DNA from 2 places in the Massilia sp. UBA6681 genome. Region 1 is predicted to be linked to the other one. Evidence: predicted binding sites of a transcription regulator. Region 1 holds the regulator's gene; the other holds the start of a gene.
What was found. The regulator FliA, encoded in region 1, starts transcription of late flagellar genes. The targets are predictions, from matches to a motif close to CTAAAGTTTNNNNNNNNNNNGCCGNTA.
Positions count from the first base shown of each region.

Region 2: the regulator FliA is predicted to act here: its motif matches at 3,374-3,400, upstream of B2R83_RS10930 (flagellin).

Region 1 is NZ_DKJX01000052.1:94,168-105,409, forward strand. It holds gene flhA (flagellar biosynthesis protein FlhA) at 1-1,079, shown strand, start outside; gene B2R83_RS08240 (MraY family glycosyltransferase) at 1,376-2,491, shown strand; gene B2R83_RS08245 (hypothetical protein) at 2,528-2,764, opposite strand; gene B2R83_RS08250 (hypothetical protein) at 3,114-3,389, opposite strand; gene B2R83_RS08255 (DUF2778 domain-containing protein) at 3,386-3,844, opposite strand; gene flhF (flagellar biosynthesis protein FlhF) at 4,104-5,546, shown strand; gene B2R83_RS08265 (MinD/ParA family ATP-binding protein) at 5,539-6,336, shown strand; gene B2R83_RS08270 (RNA polymerase sigma factor FliA) at 6,371-7,108, shown strand; gene B2R83_RS08275 (flagellar motor protein) at 7,090-7,833, shown strand; gene motD (flagellar motor protein MotD) at 7,841-8,590, shown strand; gene B2R83_RS08285 (hypothetical protein) at 8,652-9,146, shown strand; gene B2R83_RS08290 (M35 family metallo-endopeptidase) at 9,291-10,352, opposite strand; gene B2R83_RS08295 (EAL domain-containing protein) at 10,577-11,242, shown strand, end outside.
Region 2 is NZ_DKJX01000068.1:14,214-20,784, reverse strand. It holds gene B2R83_RS10945 (sensor histidine kinase) at 1-789, shown strand, start outside; gene B2R83_RS10940 (response regulator) at 786-1,433, shown strand; gene B2R83_RS10935 (GGDEF domain-containing protein) at 1,545-3,107, shown strand; gene B2R83_RS10930 (flagellin) at 3,499-4,971, shown strand; gene B2R83_RS10925 (flagellar protein FlaG) at 5,061-5,414, shown strand; gene fliD (flagellar filament capping protein FliD) at 5,601-6,571, shown strand, end outside.

The DNA of each region.
Region 1 (11,242 bases):
CGGCCGGCGGCGCGGCCGCCACCCCCGCCGAATCGGAAGAGGCGACCTGGCAGGACGTCATGGCAGTCGACACCCTCGGCCTGGAAGTGGGCTACCGCCTGATCCCGCTGGTCGACAAGACCCAGGGCGGCGAACTGCTCAAGCGCATCAAGGGCATCCGCAAGAAGTTCGCCCAGGAAGTCGGCTTCCTGGCGCCGCCGGTGCACATCCGCGACAACCTGGAACTGAAACCCTCGGCCTACCGCATCACGCTCAAGGGCGTGGAAGTGGGGACTGGCGAAGCGATCAACGGCCAGTTCCTGGCGATCAATCCGGGCATGGCCAGCGGCACGCTGCCGGGCCTGGTCACCACCGACCCGGCCTTCGGCCTGCCGGCCACCTGGATCGACGCCAGCCTGCGCGACGAGGCGCAGAGCCTGGGCTATACCGTGGTCGACGCCGGCACCGTGGTGGCGACCCACCTGAACCACCTGATCACGACCCACGCCTCGGAACTGCTGGGCCGACTGGAAGTCCAGGACCTGCTGGATCACCTGGCCAAGGGGGCGCCGAAGCTGGTCGAAGACCTGGTGCCGAAGGTGGTGTCGCTGTCGACCCTGCAGAAAGTGCTGCAGAACCTGCTGCTGGAAGGCGTGCACATCCGCGACATGCGCACCATCATCGAGTGCCTGTCTGAGTACGCCGGCCAGACCCAGGACCCGAACGAGCTGACCGCCATGGTGCGGGTGGCGCTGGGCCGGGCCATCGTGCAGCAGCTGTTCCCGGGCACGAATGAACTGTCGGTGATGACCCTCGACAACCGTCTCGAGCGTTTGCTGATGCAGGCCATGGGGGCGGGCGGCGACGGCACCGGCATCGAGCCCGGCTTGGCCGACACCATTGCGCAGCAGGCGGCGAATGCCGCCGCCCAGCAGGAACAGATGGGCCTGAGCCCGGTGCTGCTGGTGCCGGCCCCGCTACGCGTGTTGTTGTCGCGCTTCCTGCGCCGTGCGGTGCCGCAGCTGAAGGTGCTGTCGCATAACGAAATTCCGGAGACCAAGACGATCCGGGTGACCAGCCTGGTGGGTGTGCCGATGTAAGCATGCCGCGTAGTCAAGGCAGTGATGGCTACCGATTTGTCTCTTTTTGGAATCATCCCCCTGTTCTGGGGGCTGTTCCCAGTGCCCAAAGTCAAGTTAACGTGTTGATTTGTGATAACATTCTCGTTGCTCTAAAACAGTGCACGAAATTTCCCGGGCCGTGATGTCATCGCGGCTCATCTACAACCACCTCCCGATCAGCCAACGTTGTTCAGTTGGATTGAACACGTTCGGTGTCTTTGCGATTAATAATGCTGGAATATCAACAATTTGGGCTTGGCTTGACGGCGTTGGCCGTGAGTTTTGCTGTGTGTCTGCTGATCGTCCTGTCGCAGAAATGGCACGGTAAGCTCTCTCACGACCACGACCTGAACGGCGTGCAGAAGGTGCACACGACCGCAGTGCCGCGCATCGGCGGTATCGGTGTCATGGCAGGCGTGCTGCTTGGTCTGGCGCTGTTCCAGATGCTGGCGCCGGCTGGCGTCAACCCCCTGCATTCGGCCGACATCCGCCTGCTGCTGCTCGCCAGCCTGCCGGCTTTCCTCGCCGGCCTGATCGAAGACTTCACCAAGCGCGTGTCCGTTCGGGTGCGCCTGGCCGCGACCGCCATGAGTGCGATGATCGCCAGCGCCGCCCTGGGCGCGACCGTGACCGAACTCGACCTGTGGGGCGTGGATACGCTGCTCGCATTTGCTCCGTTCGCCATCATCGTGACGGCCGTGGTCGTCTCGGGCGGCTCGAATGCCATCAACATCATCGACGGCTTCAACGGCTTGTCGAGCAGCACGATCATCATCATGTCCGCCGGCCTGGCTGCCGTCGGCCTGCAGCATGGCGACCATCTGGTGGTGGCCATCGGCGCTCTGTGCATCGGCGCGACCGCCGGTTTCCTGGCCTTGAACTATCCGTTCGGCAAGCTGTTCCTGGGCGATGGCGGCGCTTACTTCCTGGGCTTCCTGGTCTCGGAAATGGCCGTGCTGCTCCTGGTGCGCAACCCGTCGGTGAATGCATGGCAGGTGCTGGCGATCTGCGGCTATCCGGTCATCGAGGTGCTGTTCAGCATGTATCGCCGCCGCGTGATCCAGAACGTCAGCCCGGGCGCGCCGGACGCGCTGCACCTGCATACGCTGGTGTACCGCCGGCTCGTCTTCAAGCATGTCCGCCGTGACGCGTCGCGTCCGTGGAACCGCAATGCCAGCGTGGTGTGCTTCATCGCTCCTGCGGTGGCGATGTGCGTGGCGGTGAGTGTGATTGCCGGCGCATCGGCGCCGGTCAGCCTGGCGATCGTGGCGGCGCAGCTTGCGCTCTACATCGTGGTGTATGGCCGTCTCGTGCGTGGCCGCTGGGGTGTTGCCGGTCGTGCCAGCGCCGACGCCATCTCGGCCAGCGCCAACGCTTCCTCGTCTTCCTGATTTGCACGCCGCGATACCGGTCCGCGGCGGCCGGTATCAGCGGCGTCGCCGCTGTACCCACCAGTTCTCGAACCAGATCGAGAAGTGCAACAACAATCCTGTGACGAACAGGAAATCTCCCACACGACCCAAACGCAGGCCTGCGGCGATGACGCCTGCGATCAGGAACGCCGCCCTCAGGGCAGGGATGCTGTTGTCCAGCGTCTTGCAGAAGGTGATCAAAAAGGCTTCTCCAGACATGCCGGCTTGACGCTTCGGTATCCTGAACTTCATCTGTTGGGCCTTTCGTTATTGTTCCGGAAACCCGGTACGACCGAGTATGCATCAAATTCGTCACAGTTACAATCTGAGACAATTGAGTTTCATCAACTGATTGCTCGCCGTAACATTGCGTTGTAATCACGCTACTTATATCAGTTATCAGCGTTGTAGATGATTGTTGCATATCTGGCATGATCTGTCGCGCGTTTCAGCTGTCGTGCGCCATTACCCAAGAGGCGGCCAATGCCGCCGCCCAGCAGGCGCAGATTCCGGAAACGAAGACGATTCGGGTGACTATCTTGGCGGGGGCGATGTAAGGAATCGTCGGGCTGGCCTCAGGCACTGGTCGATATCGCCCCGGCTAAGACGCCGGCCTGTGCGCGCAACGCCGGAAGATAAACCAGCCTGCAAATGTCAGAGCAAGGATAACAACAAGCGCACTACTGAGTGCGAGCAAGGTTTCGAGATCCCGTAGTTCTTCTCCGTTGGTCGAGCTGTAAAGCTCGATCAGCCAGAGCGACACTGCTGGCGGCAGCTGCGGGCCAAGGTCGGGACGCGCGAGCCAAAAATGCCCTAGGGCGGCGGTGCCGGCCAGAACCCAGGTGCCAAGCATGAAGCGTGTGGTAGTCGGTTTCACTTGACTGTTATTTGGCCGTAAGCCATCAAGGCGCTGCCAGGAATGGCGATCTGACTGCTTGCCTTCAGGCGGGCGCGCAAGATGTTGAAATCAGCACGGCTGTCGATAGTAATGCAACCCTGGCTGATACCCAGGCTTCCCTTCGGGTGAAGCCGAAAACTGCCTCGCTTTACTTTATTGCAGAAAGTTTCATCGTCAATTTTTCCGTCAGCGGCATAGAGGGCAAACCAGTCCGATTTGTTACTGAAGAGGTCGCGCAAGGGACCCAGCATGCCACCCGATTGGCGATCGATTATGTAGTAGAGACCAGGGGGAATCGGCCCAACGCCTGCATGGCAGGCAAATTCCCGGCGATTTGCATGGGCTCCTAAGCCCGAGAACGCTGGAAACTGTGTTGCATACACGTTAACCATGCTCATCGGTTTACCATTGAGTTCAAACGAGCAGCGAAGCATGTGCGTTTCTCCCGGGAGGTTTGCTCCAGCTTGTCGAGCATAGGCAAGCGCCGAATACGGTCGCTGTGATGCCACAATTTCCCTTCGTTTGCTTCCCCGGTTGGCGCAGGAAGCGACGACCGTGGGGAAATAAGCCTGGTTTCCCTCCCTTTTCCCTCGATGGTTTCCTCATGGCATCGCCAATAATGTGGGCTATGTAAGGGCGATTGCGCCCATCAATCAGACATAGAACAGTACAGTTGAAGTGCGGAGAGAAACGATGAACGTGAAGAAATTTACAGCGGCTACTTCCCGTGACGCCTTGCGCAAGGTGCGCGAGGCGCTCGGCCCTGACGCGGTCATCCTTTCCAACCGCCCGGTGGACGGCGTGGTCGAGATCCTCGCACTCGACAACGACGACGTCGCCGCATTGGCTTCCCCAGCCATCGACGAGCCGCAGGCGCCGAGCTTCCAGGCCTTCGACAACGATTTCGACCCGGAACCCGTCTTCAGCCGCGCCCCGGCCGCCTTCGCGCCCGCCGCCCCGGAACCGCGCCAGCCTGCGCCACGCGCCGCTGCGCCGAAGCTGGACCCGTTCGCCGGCCAAGCTTATGTGGAACGCCGCGCAGCGCCTGCCATCGAACCGGAAATCCCGCCGACCTACGTCAACCGTCGCGCCCCGAGCCCGGAGCCGGGCATCGACATGGCCGCCATGACCCAGATGATGAGCGCCGCCATCGCCCAGGCCAAGGAATCGGCTGCTCACGAAATGAGCGGCATGATGAACGAGATCCGCGCCATGCGCGGCCTGATGGAAACCCAGCTGGCCGAACTGTCCTGGAACGCGACGCAACAGCGCGAGCCGCAGAAGGCCGCCGTGCTGCGCGAGATGCTGGCTGCCGGCTTCTCGGCCACCCTGGCGCGCTACCTGATCGACAAGATGCCGGCGACGAAAGATGTGGCCGAAGCCCTCCGCTGGATCAAGACCGTCCTGGCGCGCAACCTCACCACCATCGCCAACGAAGACGATCTCTTGAACCGCGGCGGCGTGTTTGCCCTGGTTGGCCCGACCGGCGTCGGCAAGACCACCACCACCGCCAAGCTGGCAGCGCGCTGCGTGATGCGCCACGGACCTGACAAGCTGGCCCTGATCACCACCGACGCCTACCGTATCGGCGGCCACGAGCAGCTGCGCATCTACGGCAAGATCCTCGGCGTGATGGTGCACTCGGTGAAGGACGAGGCCGACCTGCGCATCGCCCTGAAAGAACTCAAGAACAAGCACACCGTCCTGATCGACACCATCGGCATGTCGCAGCGCGACCAGATGGTGACCGAACAGGTGGCCATGCTCTCCGAATCCGGCGCCGACGTGAAGCGCCTGCTGTGCCTGAACGCGACCTCGACCGGCGAGACCCTGAACGAAGTGGTGCGCGCCTACCAGGGCTCGGGCCTGGCCGGCTGCATCATGACCAAGCTGGACGAAGCCGCCTCGATTGGCAACGTGCTCGACGTCGTGATCCGCCAGAAGCTCAACCTGCACTACATCTCGAACGGCCAGCGCGTGCCGGAAGACCTGCACCTGGCCGACCGCGCCATGCTGATCGACCGCGCCTTCCGCAACAACCGCAACGCGGCAAGCCAGTTCGGCGACGCCGACCTGCCGCTGATGATGGCCGCCGCCGGCCAGGACCGTTCGCTGCGCGAGGTGCACCTTGGCTAGTTTCGATTTCGACCAGGCCGAAGGCCTGCGCCGGATGCTGCAGGGCCCGCGCCCGCGCATCGTCACTTTTCTGTCCGCCACGCCCGAAGACGACAAGGGCGCCATGCTGGTCAACCTGGGCGCCTCGCTGGCCCAGCTGGGGAACGAGGTCCTGATCGTCGACGCCTGCGAACGCGACTACGGCGTGGCGCGCCGCCTGGGCCTGAACCGGGCCGCCAGCCTGGCCGCCGTGGCGCGCCAGGAGTATGGCCTGAACCAGGTGCTGCACGCGGTGCCGCAGGGCTTTTCGGTGGCATCGCTCGGCCGTCCGCACGGCAGCAATGACGCGCGCCGCCTGGCCAAGACCTTCGACGTGCTGGTGGGGCAGGCCGGCATCGTGATGGTCGACGGCGAACTGGGGCCAAGCGGCGAATTCCCGCTGCCGCTGATGGCGAGCTCGGAGATCGTGGTGCAGGTCTCTACCAGCGCCGCGTCGATCACGAATGCCTATGCGCTGATCAAGCGCCTGGCGCAGCAACTGGGCCGCCGTCCCTTCGGCATCCTGGTGACCGGCGCGACAGAGGCGGAGGCCAAGGTGGTATACGATAATATGTCAGCTGCGGCAACACGCTACCTGGCGGTCAACCTGCGCTCGATGGGTTCGGTGCCGGCCGACGAGTACCTGCACCGGGCCGCGCGCCTGGGCCGGGCGGTGGTCGATGCCTTCCCGCTGGCGGGGGCCTCGGTCGCCTTCCGTCGCCTGGCAGGCAAGTTCGCGTTGCACGCGATGCCTGGCATGGGCAGGGGATGAAGAACAAAGATAGCGGAAGAGAAAAGCAGAACGCATGTACACGGTCAAAGGGAAAGCGGACAAGAACCATTTGCTGACGGAGCACATGCCGTTGGTGAAGCGTCTTGCCCACCACATGAAGGCCAAGCTGCCGCCTTCGGTGGAAGTCGATGACCTGGTGCAGGCCGGCATGATGGGCCTGCTCGACGCGATCAACCGCTACGAAGACAACCACGGCGCCCAGTTCGAGACCTATGCGGTGCTGCGCATCCGCGGCGCCATGCTCGACGAGCTGCGCAACAGCGACTGGATGCCGCGCAGTACGCGCCAGAACATGCGCAAGGTGGAAGCCGCGATGGAGGCGCTGCAGCAGCGCCTGGGCCGTCCGGCCAGCGAATCCGAGATCGCCAAGTCGCTCAAGATGTCGCTTGCCGACTACCAGGAGATGCTGGGCGACGGCGGCGGCCACCAGCTGCTCTACTACGAAGACTTCCACGACCAGGGCGAGGACGGCGGCAGCGACAGCTTCCTCGACCGCTATGCGGTGGACGACAGCGATCCGCTGCGCAGCCTGCTCGATACGGGCTTCCGCCAGGCCGTGATCGACGCCATCGACGCCTTGCCGCCGCGCGAGAAGATGCTGATGGGGCTCTACTACGAGGAAGAACTCAACCTGAAGGAAATCGGCGCCGTCATGGGCGTGAGCGAGTCGCGGGTGTCGCAGCTGCACACCCAGGCCGTGTCGCGTCTGCGCGCGGCGCTGCGGGAGCAATTGTGGACTGGGCCAGCGTAGCCGGCCTGGTGCTCGCGATCGCGGGCATCTTCATCGGTCATACGCTGGACGGCGGCAAGTTCGCGTCGCTGATCCATCCGTCCGCCTTCGCCATCGTGGTGATCGGCACCTTCGGCGCCACCCTGCTGCAGAGCGAGCGGCGCAGCTTCATGCTGGGCCTGCGCATGCTGCGCTGGGTGTTTTTCCCGCCTAAATCGAACCGTGAGCTGCTGTCGCGCGAGATCGCGCTGTGGAGCCTCTCCGCGCGGCGCGACGGCCTGCTCTCGCTCGAGCAGTACATGGGCACCAAGGATAAATTCATCCAGAAGGGCCTGCGCCTGGTGGTCGACGGCATCCAGCCCGAGAAGATCCGCAGCCTGCTCGAGAACGAGATCAACGCCTACGAATTCTCGCAGCGCCAGGCGGCGCGCATCTGGGAGTCGGCGGCCGGCTATGCGCCCACCATCGGTATCCTGGGCGCGGTGCTGGGCCTGATCCACGTGATGGAAAACCTGTCCGATCCGGCGCGCCTGGGGTCCGGCATCGCGGTGGCCTTCGTCTCCACCGTGTACGGCGTGGGACTGGCCAACCTGTTCTTCTACCCGGTCGGGAATAAACTGAAGGCCATCGTCAGCGACAAGGTGGCCCAGTACGAGATCCTCGCCGAAGTCTTCCACGACCTCGCCACCGGCGACCACACCCGCGTGGTCGACGAACGGGTGGCGAGCCTGCTAACGCGCCACTGACCGGATCATGGCGCGCAAACGCTACGACGATGGGGCCCAGGAAAACCACGAGCGCTGGCTGATCTCCTATGCCGATTTCATCACGCTGCTGTTCGCCTTCTTCGTCGTCATGTACGCGATCTCGATCGTCAACGAGGGAAAATACGCGGTGCTGTCCGAAGCCCTGGGCGACGCCTTCGGCGGGCGCAGCGTGGCGCCGCAGGCGCACACCAGCGTCGAGCCGGTGCTGCCGCTGTCGCACATCGTCAACCGCAAGCGCCAGGAAGCCGCGCGGCGCGAGCGCGAGCGCATGGAAATCCTGGCGAAAGACCTCACGGCCACCCTGATGCCGCTGGTGAAATCGGGCCAGGTGCGGGTGACGCAGAACGCGCGCGGCATCGGCATCGAACTCAATGCGAGCGTGCTGTTCGCGCAAGGCGAGGCGACCCTGCAGCAGGAGGCGCGCGAGGTGCTGGGCGCGGTGGCGGGCCTGCTCAAGGATGCGCCGCAGCGCATCGAGGTCGAGGGCCATACTGACAACCTGCCGATCACCAACGAGCGCTTCGCCTCCAACTGGGAACTGTCGGCGGTGCGCGCGGCCAGCGTGGTGCGCCTGTTCATCGAGAGCGGCGTGCAGGATGTGCGCCTGTCGGCCATCGGCCATGGCGCGACGCGCCCGGTGGCGCCGAACGACACGCCCGCCAACCAGGCGCGCAACCGGCGCGTGGCGGTGATGATCCTGGCGTCGGTGCCGGAACCGCTGCCGGCGGGTGTATAGTAGGCATGAAATAAAAGTACGTTTCTGCAGTTCTTTTGAAATAATATTTCAAGGAGAAAGAATGCATGTCACACGCTTTTTGCCGCCGGCCCTGCTGGTCCTCGGAGGCCTGGTGAGCGCAGCCGGCGTCGTCGGCGCGCAGGAGAAGGAAGAGCAGGTGCGCCACCAGCTCGAGGTCGAAACCGGCGGCGGTACGGTACGGGTGCGCCTGCTGGTCGAGAACCGCGGCGACACCGCGATCTACATCCCGCGCGAAATCGCCGCCGGCGACGAGATCACCGGCCGCCGCTTCGAGCTGCGCGACGCCAGGGACCGGCCGCTCGACTATGTGGGCATGATGGTCAAGCGCGGCGCGCTCACGGCCAGCGACTGGCAGGAAGTGGCGCCGCACAGCATGCACATGAACACCATCGACATCACGCCGTCCTACGCTTTCAGGAAAGGGAAGCAGGGCTACGAGATCCGTTACGACGGGCCGTGGCTGGCGAATCTCACGCAGCTCGACGCGGTAAAACACAGTCCGGCCGCGCCGGTGAAGTTCAGTTTCAGCCAATGAAAACGGGCCGGCGTTGCCGGCCCTTCGGTGTTGTAGGGTGGGCGGGTCCCCCGCCCACGCGGTCAACCAGCGGCGAGATCATCGTAACGCGTCTTTTATCCTCCAACTATCACCGCGTGGGCGGGAAGACCCGCCCACCCTACATCAGTCCAGCGCCGGGGTGTTCTCGCCGAAATACTCGTGCGAATCGGCGTTGTTGACCGCATGCGCCGGATTGGTCCTGGCCAGCTCGGCCGCTCCCTGCTGGCCGTATACGTGGTCGTCGGTGGCGGCGACCACGTCGAAGTGGCTCAGCTCGTGCAGCAGGGTGCCGCCGCGCGAGTCGGTGCCGGTCAGGGACGCGGTCCAGAACGCCTTGCAGACATAGATCGCGTAGGGCTGGGCCGGATACACGTAGGCGAAATAGTTTTCGTTGCAGCCGCAGTCGATCTTCAGGGGCTTGGTCTCGAAGGCGTCGCGGATCGCCGTGAAATTGGTGTTCACGGTGGCGGCGCGGCCGGCATCCAGGGCGCCGAACCAGGTGCCGTAGCGGGCGCCGTACTGCGCGCCCCCGGCGCCCGCCGCCAGGTAGTTGTGGGCGTCGACCGTCATCGCCTTGCCGGCGTCCACGGCCGCCGCCAGCTGCTCCTGCTGGGCGTTCGAGCACTTGCTGAATTCCAGCGAGGCGGCGCCGGCGACGGCCTGCTTGGCCGGCGGCCTGGCCCCGCGCGGCAGGCGCCCGTCGATCCAGATCCCGACCTGGCTGGACGCCAGCGCACCCGGCACCGGGCGCATTCCGGAGGCGGCGAACAGGCCGCTCGAGGCGGTGCGGTAGCGCAGCTGGTAGGGGCCGGTGACGCTCATCTCGTACAGCGCCGACAGCTCGACCGTGCTGGTGAGCGTGGCGCCGGGTTCCAGCCGCAGGTAGTCGTCCGGGCCGGGGGCCGGGCGCTTGGCCTTGATGCCGAGGTAGCGTACTGGCTGGCCGTCGCGCAGCACCTCGAACAGCGGCGCCTGCACGCCCGCCACCGGGGTGTGCCACTTGAGCAGGAACTGCGGCGTGGCGCTGTTGTTCTGCAGGGTGACGCGCACCAGCACCTCGTCGCTGCGGGCGAATTTTTCACGCACGGGCTGGACGCTGACGTTGACGTCCTGCGCCAGCGCGGGCAGGGCGGACAGGGCCAGCGTCAAGGACAGCAGCGGGCGCGGCAGGATTGAGTGGCGCATGGCGGGCTCCTTGCAGTTGGGATTGAACCTACTGTGCGCCGCCGGCGCGACCGCATCTTGAGCAATCCCAAGCGTATATTTACCGCGGGCAACAAAACCACACCGTGAGTATGGCCTATTAACAACAGATGTGATTATCTGTGATTATTTGCTCGATTCGGGACAGAGCCATTGCTATGATGCAATCAAACTATCCTCCCGTAAATATTTCTCCTTTCTAAGCCATGAACGCCCTGCATGACCTTGTTGACGAGCTCGCCCGCGAGATCGGGCTCGACTGCGAGGAAGTCGCGGCGCGCAAGGCCTACCTGGAACTGGACGAGCCCGACATCGAGGCCCTGCGCGACGTGCACGCGCTGCTCGAGTCCCATCGTGACGCCTTCTCGGACCGCTTCTACGCGCACCTGATGTCCTTCCCGAAGCTGCGCGGCATGCTGGGCGACGGCGCCGAGGCGCGCCTGCGGCACGTGCAGGCCGCCTACTTCAGCAGCCTGACGGCCGGCGAGTATGGCGAGGAATACATGCGCGAGCGCCTGCGCGTGGGCGCGACCCACCAGCAGATCGGGCTCGATCCGAAGTGGTACATCGGGGCCTACCGCAAATACCTGTCGGAGCTGTCCGGCCTGCTGTGGCGCCGCCTGCGCGGGCAGCCGGAACGCTTCCGCGCCGCCCTGGAAGCGGTGCTGAAGATCGTCTGCTTCGACATGGGCCTGGCGCTCGACACCTATACCCATGCCAGCCAGCGCAGCAGCCTGCAGAATCAGAACTACCTGGAGCAGGTCATCGACGGCATGCCGGCCGGCCTGGTGGTGGTGGACGCCGAACTGCGCGTGCGCTCGATGAACCGCACCATGGCCGACCTGCTGGGCGTGCCCGACAGCCTGCTGCTG
Region 2 (6,571 bases), on a different contig from region 1:
GACGTCAAGTGGATCAACCTGCGCGCCACTCCGCATCCCGTCGACGGCGGCGCGGTGCAGTGGGACGGCATCATGACCAACATCAGCGCCAGCAAGGAGGAACAGGAAGCAAGCATGCGTTCGCGCGCCCGGCTGGCCGAACTGACCGACCACATCGAGCAGGTCAAGGAACAGGAACGGGCGCGCATCGCGCGCGAGATCCACGACGACCTCGGCGGCAACCTCACGGCCATCAAGATGGCGCTGGCCATGCTGGCCGCGCGCCTGCCCGACAACCAGCCGGCCCTGCTGGAAAAGGCCAACTACCTCGACGACCTGGTCGACCGCACGATCGAGGCGGTGCACCGCATCTCGCTCGACCTGCGTCCCACCATGCTCGACCTCGGCATCGTGGCCGCGCTGGAGTGGCAGGCGCGCGAATTCGAGAAGCAGATGGGCATCGCCTGCGCCTTCCGCTGCCCCCTGGACGAGGGAGAGGAACTCCTGCTCGACGACGACCACGCCACCGCCCTGTTCCGCATCTTCCAGGAAGCGCTGACCAACATCGCCAAGCATGCCCACGCGACCCGGGTGACGGTGACGCTGCGGCCGCAGCGCGCCCACCTGACCCTCACGATCTGCGACAACGGACGCGGCATCCACCCGGGCGACCGCCTCAAGCCGCATTCCTTCGGCCTGCACAGCATGAGCGAGCGCGCCAAGGCTTTCGGGGGAACGCTGAGCTTGTCGTCCGCGCCCGGAGGTGGCACGATGGTGACTATCAAGACCAGGCTGGCAACAGATAAATGAGTGACAAGGCAACAATCCGGGTATTCATCGCCGACGACCATGCGATCGTGCGCGAGGGCCTGAAGCAGATCCTGGCCGAGCAGCGCGACATCATCGTCGCCGGCGAGGCCGAAACCGGGCTCGATGCCGTCAAGCTGGTCGGCAAGGCGCGGCCGCACGTGATGCTGCTCGACATCTCCCTGCCCGACCGCAACGGCATCGACGTGCTCAAGCAGATCAAGAAGGACCGGCCCGAGCTGGCGGTGCTGATGCTGTCGATGCACCGCGAAGACCAGTACGCGATCCGCTCGCTCAAGGCCGGCGCGGCCGGCTACATGACCAAGCAGAGCGCCCCGCGCGAGCTGGTTACCGCGATCCGCCAGGTGGCCGCCGGCCAGAAGTACGTGAGCGCCGCCCTGGCCCAGACCCTGGCGGCCCAAGTCGGCGAAGACCACGAGGCGCCGCTGCACGACGCCCTGTCCGACCGCGAATACCAGACCCTCACCATGATCGCCTCCGGGATGACGGTCAGCGACATCGCGCGCGAACTGTCGCTGTCGGTGAAGACGGTGAGCGAATACCGGGCCCGGCTGCTGGCGAAGATGAAGCTCAAGAACAGTGCGGAATTGACCCATTACGCCATCCGCAACCAGTTAGTGGGATGACATCTGTTGTAGAAGTACAGAAATAACACAGTTTGTTGCTGTTTTTTAATTGATGATTGGCAAAGAAGCTGCTTATCATGTCGCTCAACAGCATTCCGTGTCTTGACAGCCATGTCCATCTCGTCCCCGCCGGCCGGCACCGGCCAGAATCCCGCCGATATTGCTCGCGAAGCCTTCCGGCGCCTGGCGACGCGCCGCATCGCGCCGACGCCGGACGCCTATAGAGCCATCTACGACGAGATCGCCGGCGTTCCTCCCGCCCCGCCGACCCCGGTCCCGAATCCCGCCGCCGAGGTGCTGGAAAGCTTCGCGCGCCGACTGAGCGAGACGCCGGGCGAAGTCTCGGAACCCGGCCGCCGCATGCTGCGCGCCGCCCGCACCGCCGACTGGACCGGCTACGCCCAGGCGCTGAGCCAGATGGCGGACCGCCACCTGCGCCGCAACACGCCGGTGATGGCCCTGGGCGACGAGGACCCTGATGCGCGCCAGCTGCGCGAGATGCTGGGCCGCTCGCTGGCCTATGCGCTGGCCACCCTGCTGGCCGGCAGCCCGCCTTTGGTCCAGGAGGCGGAAGCGCTGGGCGGGGCGGTCCGGCTGGCGCGCGGCGAGGAGCTGGGCGAGCTGTCCGGGCGCCTGAAGCAGCTGTGCTACCAGATCGAACTGCGCAGCGGCGACAGCGCCGAGCAGCAGGAACTGCTGCTGCGCCTGTTCCGCCTGCTGCTCGACAACGTCAACGAACTGCTCGACGACGACAGCTGGATGCGCGGCCAGATCGCCGCCGTGCAGGACCTGATCGCCGGCCCGCTCGACGTGCGCTCGCTGGAAGACGCGACCCGCAGCCTGAAGGACGTCATCCTCAAGCAGGGCCAGCTGCGGCACAGCATCTCGGACGTGCGCGCGACGATGAAGAACATGATGATGACCTTCATCGACCGGCTCGGCTCGGTGGCGGCCTCGACCGGCGACCACCATGCCAGGCTGGCCGGCTATTCCGACCGCATCGGCCGCGCCGCCAACATCGACGAGCTGAACGAGGTGATGGAGGAAGTGCTGCGCGAGATGCGCGCCGCCCAGGACGAGGCGCTGGCTTCGCGTGACCGCATGGTGGCCGTGCACAAGGAAGTCCAGGAAGCCGAGGACCGCATCCGCACGCTGGAAGCGGAACTGCAGCACATGAGCGAGCTGGTGCGCGAAGACCAGCTGACGGGCAGCCTGAACCGCCGCGGCCTGGACGACGTGTTCGAGCGCGAGAGCGCGCGCGCCGACCGCCGCAATACGCCGCTGTGCGTAGCCATCCTCGACCTCGACAATTTCAAGAAGCTCAACGACACCTACGGCCACCTGGCCGGCGACGGGGCCCTGAAGCACCTGGTGAAGGTGGTGCGCGACACCCTGCGCTCGATGGACGTGATCGCCCGCTTCGGCGGCGAGGAATTCGTGATCCTGATGCCGGAAACCCCGGTGGACGCCGCGGCGGCGGCGATGGTGCGCGTACAGCGCGAGCTCACCCGCCACTTCTTCTTGCACGACAACGAGAAGATGCTGATCACCTTCTCCTGCGGCGTGGCCCTGCGCATCCCGAACGAGGACCAGGCCAGCCTGGTGGCCCGGGCCGACCGCGCCATGTACCAGGCCAAGCAGAGCGGGAAGAACCGGGTCGTGGTGGCCGACTGATCCCGTAGGGTGGCCGGCTCCGCCGGCCGCGCATTCAGACAGACGTCGATCCACCGAACCATGCAAACGGAGCCTTCGGCCTGCCTCGCATGATCATTCCGACAACGACATTTCATCTCCGGCCACGTATTTCCGGAGTCCTAAGCCCGGCTTTACAGAAAAAATAAATTATTTTTCGCCCTAAAGTTCCCGATTTCCCAGTCGTCTAGACGTGCCTGCCCAGCAAACTTGAGGGAAATAATCGCGAATTTATTTTCATCTCCAGCCTCAAGTTCTTGCCGCAAAGCACGTTACCTGCATCAACAGCGGTGTGATCGTCACGGAACAGCGTGGCGCACCAAAGTGAACAGGGCACAGTGGCCCACCCCGAAATACAGTCTGGAGAAATACCATGGCATCCGTAATCAATACCAACGTTGCATCCCTGAACTCGCAGCGTAACCTGTCGACCTCGCAAGCTTCCCTGAACACCTCGATCCAGCGCCTGTCGTCGGGCCTGCGCATCAACAGCGCCAAGGACGACGCTGCCGGCCTGGCCATCTCGGACCGCATGAATTCGCAGATCAAGGGCATGAACCAGGCCACCCGCAACGCGAACGACGGCGTGTCGATGGCCCAGACCGCCGAAGGCGCCCTGTCGAGCTCGGGCGACATCCTGCAGCGTATCCGCGAACTGGCAGTGCAGTCGTCGAATGCATCGAACTCGGCCAGCGACCGCAAGGCCCTGCAGACCGAGGTCACCCAGCTCAGCTCGGAACTGAACCGTATCGCCAACACCACCGAGTTCAACGGCCAGAAGCTGCTGGACGGCTCGATGGGCACCGCGAACTTTCAGGTCGGCGCCAACGCAGGCCAGCTGATCTCGATGACCGGCGCGAACTTCACCACCACGACCTACGGCAACAACCAGGTCGGTAAGGATGCCGACCAGGTCGCGGCCACCTCTTCCATGGCTGCCGGTTCGGCAACCATTTCGGGCGCCAACGGCACCAAGACCATCAACACCCTGACGACCGACACCGCCAAGAGCGTCGCCTCCAAGATCAATGCCGAATCGGCAGGCACTGGCGTGACCGCCACCGCACGTACCGATGCGCTCGTCAAAGGCGCCGCTGGCGCCTACACCCTGGACCTGGTCTCGGACAACAGTGGCACCAACGAGTCGGTCAAGATTTCGTTCTCGATCGGCGGCGACGGCAGCAAGTCGGATGACTATGCGGCAGCCATCAGTGCGTTCAACGCCCAGACCGCGAAGACCGGCGTGACCGCCTCGTACGATGCAAAGAACGGCGGCGTCAAGCTGACCAATGCGGAAGGCAACGATATCAAGCTGACCAATAGCGGCACGACTTCGATCAACATGGGCGGCTACAAGGCCGACGGTGACGTGATCGCAGCTGGCGGCGTTGCACTGGCCGCAGCCGCCAGCTTGGTCGCCAACGGCCGCGTCACCATGGACTCCGAGAAGAGCTTCTCGGTCGTCGAAGCGACCGCCGCCGGCGTTGCGGCTGCAACCGGCATCAACCTGGCCGGCAACTCGGAACTGAAATCAGTCGCCAAGATCGACATCAGCAGCTTCGACGGCGCCCAGGCAGCCATCAAGGTCGCCGACGCCGCCCTGGCAGCAGTCAACGACCAGCGCGCCCAGTACGGTGCACTGCAGTCGCGTTTCGAATCGGCAATCTCGAACCTGTCGTCGACCACCGAAAACCTGTCGGCATCGCGCAGCCGCATCGTCGACACCGACTTCGCTTCGGAAACCGCGAAGATGACTCGCGGCCAGATCCTGCAGCAGGCCGGCACGTCGATGCTGGCTCAGGCGAACTCGCTGCCGAACGGTGTCCTGTCGCTCCTGCGTGGCTAATGGTTGACGGACTAGCCAGTCCATCCGTGCAGTAAAACGACTCCTCGGCTGAAGAAATTCAGCCGAGGATTTTTTGCTAGGAAAGTCACATGAACATCCAATCTCTTGGTTCACCCGTGGCGCCGCGGCTGGAAGAGCGCCCCCTTCCGGCACTCGAGCAGAACAGCCCGCCTGCCAGGGTAGCGAAACCGGCTGAGGCACAGGAGGCCGCTCCGCCCTCGCGCGAGCAAGTCAACGACGCCGTTAAGAAGATCAACGAGGGCATGCATGCGTCCTCGCAGAGCCTGGAATTCGCGATCGACGAAGACAGCAAGGAAATCGTCGTCAAGATCATCGACCAGGGCACCCGCGAGGTGGTCCGCCAGATTCCCTCGGTCGAGGCGCTCGAGATCGCCAAGTCCATCGACAAGATGCGTGGCCTCTTGATCAGCCAGACGGCCTGAAACTCCAGCATGCGGCCCGGCGTACGCCTCGCGAAGGCATGCGCCGGGCTTGCACGCCTGTCAACCCTGTATTACCCCCTCCGTCCTTTTATTCATCTAATTGAATTAAGCCCCATTTCCCACTCTTAAGTCCGGTTTGCTTCTGTCGATAATGACTTACATTATCGCTTTCACGGGAGAAACAAAGTGGGCATCAGTTCAACCGGCATTGGTTCCGGCCTCGACGTCGACGGCATCATCACCAAGCTGATGCAGGCCGAAGCGGCACCGCTGTCCAACTTCGACAAGAAGGCGGCCGCGCTGCAGCAGCGCCTCGCCGCCCTCGGCAAAGTCACCGCGGCCGTCGGCTCATTCCAGGCCGCCCTGACCTCGCTGAATTCTCCCTCGACCTTCAGCGCCCTGAACGCCAGTGCGGCGAACAAGGACATCCTCAGCGGCACGGCCAGCACGGGGGCGGTCGCCGGCAAGTACAAGATCAACGTCAGCCAGTTGGCTTCGGCCCAGAGCCTGACCACCGCCGGCCGGGCCAGCATGAGCGCGACCATCGGCTCCGGCGCCAAGACCACCCTGACCTTCCAGTTCGGCAGCATCAGCGGCGGCAGCTTCGGCGTGGCGGGCGGCGCACTGAGCGCCTCGACCGCTACCGGGGGCATCAGCAACGGCTCGCTGACGTTGAACGGCACCGCCATCACCACCAGCGGCGGCACCCGCAGCGCGGCCCAGCTGGCCGAAGCGATCAATGCCAAGAGCGAAACGACCGGCGTGACCGCCAAGGCCGGCACGGCAAGCAGCGCGGCCAACCTGTTTGCCGGCTTCGGCAGCGTCACGACCACGGCCACTTCCAGCTACGCCTTGACGGTGGGCGGCGTGCAGATCGTGTCGCAGGCCGGCACCGGCTCCTCGCTGGGCAAAGCCCAGATCGACACCGCCCTGGCAGGCGGCACCGTCAGCGCTGCGCTGGCGGCCGCCAACATCAGTTTCACAGGCACCGCCGCCGCCGGCACCCTGCAGTTCACCGCGGCCGACGGCTCCAACCTGACGGTGGCCGAGGTGATCGGCGGCACCGGCGGCGCTACCGGCGGCCTCAAGGGAACCGGTGTCGCCAACACCGGCACCAGCAGCAGCACCACCGCGGGCGTCACCCTGAGCTCGAAGGA